DNA from 2 places in the Streptomyces sp. NPDC046881 genome. Region 1 is predicted to be linked to the other one. Evidence: riboswitches for the same ligand, from Rfam matches in the RefSeq annotation. Region 1 holds a riboswitch; the other holds the start of a gene.
What was found. Region 1 has a riboswitch for ZMP and ZTP ahead of ABZ923_RS41040 (bifunctional 5,10-methylenetetrahydrofolate dehydrogenase/5,10-methenyltetrahydrofolate cyclohydrolase). Riboswitches for the same ligand answer to the same signal wherever they lie in the genome.
Positions count from the first base shown of each region.

Region 2: linked by a shared signal. The riboswitch ahead of ABZ923_RS18920 (glycine hydroxymethyltransferase) and the one ahead of ABZ923_RS41040 (bifunctional 5,10-methylenetetrahydrofolate dehydrogenase/5,10-methenyltetrahydrofolate cyclohydrolase) in region 1 are both predicted to bind ZMP and ZTP.

Region 1 covers NZ_JBEYXJ010000218.1:1,575-3,765, reverse strand. Annotated here, with positions in the region: gene ABZ923_RS41050 (hypothetical protein) at 1-143, opposite strand, end outside; gene ABZ923_RS41045 (nuclear transport factor 2 family protein) at 315-680, shown strand; ZMP/ZTP riboswitch at 745-825, shown strand; gene ABZ923_RS41040 (bifunctional 5,10-methylenetetrahydrofolate dehydrogenase/5,10-methenyltetrahydrofolate cyclohydrolase) at 852-1,700, shown strand; gene ABZ923_RS41035 (CU044_5270 family protein) at 1,717-2,191, opposite strand, start outside.
Region 2 covers NZ_JBEYXJ010000035.1:29,770-31,960, forward strand. Annotated here, with positions in the region: gene rocD (ornithine--oxo-acid transaminase) at 1-601, opposite strand, end outside; ZMP/ZTP riboswitch at 704-792, shown strand; gene ABZ923_RS18920 (glycine hydroxymethyltransferase) at 826-2,191, shown strand, end outside.

The DNA of each region.
Region 1 (2,191 bases):
GCGAGCGAGTCCAGCGTGCTGAGCGCGCCGAGCCTGCCGACGAGCGGTGCGCCGGTGTCCGCCGCGCTCGCCTGCGGGGCGGCGAGACCGGCGATCCCGGCGGCCAGACCGACGGCGGCGGCGATGCGTCGTGTTGAGATCATGTCCCTGCAACGGCCGCGGGCCCCGGCCGGACACGGGCGGCGGGCCGCGCTCACCCGTGAGGCGGAGGACGGCGGCCGGGCTTGCCGTGGCCGCCGGGGCGGAGGACGCTCGGAGGTGGGGCCCGTGCGGTCCGCTCCTGGCCGGGCCGCGGGCGCCTGAAGGAGGTCACCATGGGTACCGCGACGGGGTCCGCTTTCGACACCGAGACACTGCGCCGGGCCATCGAGGGCAACACCGGCAACAACCTGCTGTCGCTCTACGCGGACGACGCGGAGATCCGCATCGTCGACCGCAACAACCAGCCCAGTCATCCCACGGTCCTGCACGGCCGGAGCCAGATCGCCGAGTTGCTGGACGACGTCTACAGCCGCGACATGACGCACAAGCTGGACCGCTGCGTCATGCAGGGCGACCAGGCCGCGTACAGCGAGTCCTGCGAGTACGCGGACGGCACCCGGGTCCTCGCCGAGTCGATGGTCACCCTGCGGAACGGCAAGATCACCGATCAGCTCATCATCCAGGCCTGGGACGAGTAGGACCCGGCGGGTACGGCGGACGCCGGAAGGAGGGCCGAAGCCGTACGCGCTCTCGGTTACGCTGTACGCGGGCCGTGACTGGCGCTGAGGTGGAGCACCACCGGGGAGCGGTCCGTGGTGGTTGCCGCGCGCCTGGGCGAGGAGAGTCGATCCAGCTCAGGAGTGTGCAGCATGACCCAGGCCCGGCTGATGGACGGCACCGCGCCCGCCCGCCGCATCGTCGAGGAGACCGCGAAGAAGGCCGCCGGTGTCACCGAGCGCACCGGTACCGCCCCGTGCCTCGCGACGGTGCTCGTCGGTGAGGACCCGGCGTCGGTGACGTACGTCCGCATGAAGCAGAACCGCTGCCGCACGGCCGGTATCGAGTCCCGGCACGTGGCGCTGCCTGCGAGCACCACGACCGAGGAACTCGTCGGCACGCTGCGGGAGTTGTCGGCCGACCCGCGGGTGCACGGGATCCTCCTCCAGCACCCGGTGGGCGACCACGTCGACGAGCGGGCCGCGTTCGAGGCGATCGCGCCGGAGAAGGACGTGGACGGCGTCACCTTCGCCTCGTTCGCCACGATGAGCTTCGGGCTGCCGGGCTTCGTCTCCTGCACGCCGGGCGGGATCGTGCGGCTGCTGGACGAGTACGGCGTCGACCCGGCCGGGAAGCGGGCCGTGGTGGTGGGCCGCAGCGCGATCCTCGGCAAGCCGGTGGGGATGCTGCTGCTGGCCCGGGACGCGACCGTCACGTACTGCCACTCGCGCACCCGGGACCTGTCGGCGGCGGTCCGCGAGGCGGACATCGTGGTGGCCGCGGTGGGCCGGCCGCGGCTGATCCGCGGGCAGGACATCAAGCCGGGCGCGGTCGTCGTGGACGCGGGCTACAACCCGGGGAACGTCGGTGACGTCGACTTCGACTCGGCCGTGGAGCGGGCCGCGCTGATCACGCCGGTGCCGGGCGGTGTCGGCCCGATGACGATCGCGACGCTGCTGGAGCAGACGGTGACGGCCGCCGCCCGCCAGCTGGGCGTGTGACGGGCGGGCGGCGCGGTCAGCGCATCCAGGCGCTGTACTCCATGACGTCCCCGGCCTTCACCCCGTAGGCGGGATCGTCGCGGGTGAAGGTGGTCTCCAGGCCGAGGACGGCACCGGTGCGCGCGTCGAGGATCAGCATCCGCCGGCCGCCCCCGCCCTGGTACACGTACGCCTGCCCCGGGCGGCCGAGGCGGTCCGTCACCTGGCCCGCGGGCCGCAGCCCCTTCGCGTCCGCGAGGACCCGGACCAGGGCCGCGGACTCGCGGGCGCCGAGCGTCCAGTGGTCCAGCACCTCACCGACGCCGTCCAGGAGTTCGGGGGTGCTCGGGGAGTCGCTGCGGACGGTCTCGGCGAGGTAGGCGCGCAGGGCGGCCGGGGTGTGCGGCGGGGGTGCGTCCGGCGGGGCGTCGCTCCAGCTCGGCGGGTAGGTGGTCCGGCTCAGGACGTGGCCGTCGGCCACCAGGCCGGGGTCGCCGCCGGTGTCGGTGAGG
Region 2 (2,191 bases), on a different contig from region 1:
CCCCGGACTCGCCCTGGATCGGCTCCAGCAGCACGGCCACGGTGTTCTCGGTGAGCGCCGCCCGCATCGCGGTCAGATCGCCGTACGGCACGATCTCGAACCCCGGCGTGTACGGCCCGTAGTCCGCCCGCGCCTCCGGATCCGTGGAGAAGCTGATCACCGTCGTCGTACGGCCGTGGAAGTTGCCGCCCGCCACGACGACCTTCGCCATCTCCGCGGGCACCCCCTTCACCCGGTACCCCCACTTCCGGGCCGTCTTGATCGCGCTCTCCACCGCCTCCGTGCCCGTGTTCATGGGCAGCACCATCTCCATCCCGCACAGCCGGGCCAGCTCCGTGCAGAACGCCGCGAACCGGTCGTGGTAGAAGGCGCGGGAGGTCAGCGTCACCCGGTCCAGCTGCCGCCGGGCCGCCTCCGCCAGCCGCCGGTTGCCGTGCCCGAAGTTCAGTGCCGAGTAACCGGCCAGCAGGTCCAGGTACCGCCGCCCCGCCACGTCCGTCAGCCACGCCCCCTCACCGGTGGCGATCACCACGGGCAGCGGGCGGTAGGTGGGCGCGCAGTGCGCGTCGGCGGCGGCGATCAGGTCTTCAGCAGCGGTCACGGCCTCTCCCGAGTACGTCCGGAAACGACGGCGAACCCCTTCATATCCTCGCTCGCATGGTGGACGCGGGACCTGCGCCGCCCGGCGCGCCCGGTAGTCTGACGAACGGGCCGTGACTGGCGCGCTGGGATGGGACGGACCATCAGGGAGCGGTCCGAGCGGGAAGAGTGCCGTGCGCCTGGGCCGAACGTGAACGCTGTACGCACACCGTCCGGAGGTCCCCGATGCCCGAGAATTCCGTCTCCCCCTCCACCGAGACCACGGCCTTCCGCGCCGCCCTCGACGTCATCCGCGCGGTGGAGCCGCGCGTCGCCGACGCCATCGGCCAGGAGGTCACCGACCAGCGCGGCATGCTCAAGCTGATCGCTTCCGAGAACTACGCCTCCCCGGCGACCCTGCTCGCGATGGGCAACTGGTTCAGCGACAAGTACGCCGAAGGGACCATCGGCCGCCGCTTCTACGCCGGCTGCCGCAACGTCGACACCGTCGAGGCCCTCGCCGCCGAGCACGCCCGCGAACTCTTCGGCGCCCGCCACGCCTACGTCCAGCCGCACTCCGGCATCGACGCCAACCTCGTCGCCTTCTGGGCCGTCCTCGCCGACCGCGTCGAGGCACCCTTCCTGGAGAAGACCGGCGTCCGCCAGATCAACGACCTCGGCGAAGCCGACTGGGCCGAGCTGCGCCAGGCCTTCGGCAACCAGCGCATGCTCGGCATGTCCCTGGACGCCGGCGGCCACCTCACCCACGGCTTCCGCCCGAACATCTCCGGCAAGATGTTCGACCAGCGCTCCTATGGCACCGACCCGGCCACCGGCCTCGTCGACTACGAGGCCCTGCGCGCCCAGGCCCGCGAGTTCAAGCCGCTGATCATCGTCGCCGGCTACTCCGCGTACCCCCGTCTGGTGAACTTCCGGATCATGCGGGAGATCGCCGACGAGGTCGGCGCCACCCTCATGGTCGACATGGCGCACTTCGCCGGCCTGGTCGCGGGCAAGGTGCTCACCGGCGACTTCGACCCGGTCCCGCACGCCCAGATCGTCACCACGACCACCCACAAGTCCCTGCGCGGCCCGCGCGGCGGCATGGTCCTGTGCGACGACTCCCTCAAGGACCAGGTCGACCGCGGCTGCCCGATGGTCCTCGGCGGCCCGCTCCCGCACGTCATGGCCGCCAAGGCCGTCGCCCTGGCCGAGGCCCGGCAGCCCGCCTTCCAGGACTACGCCCAGCGCATCGTCGACAACTCCCGCGCCCTCGCCGAGGGCCTGATCCGCCGCGGCGCCACCCTGGTCACCGGCGGCACGGACAACCACCTCAGCCTGATCGACGTCGCCACCTCCTACGGCCTCACCGGCCGCCAGGCCGAGGCGGCCCTGCTGGAGTCGGGCATCGTCACCAACCGCAACGCCATCCCGGCCGACCCGAACGGCGCCTGGTACACCTCCGGCATCCGCGTCGGCACCCCCGCGCTCACCACCCGCGGCCTCGGCACGGCGGAGATGGACGAGGTGGCCGCCCTGATCGACCGCGTCCTCACCACCACCGAGCCGGGCACCACCAAGTCGGGCGCCCCCTCCAAGGCGGCCCACGTCC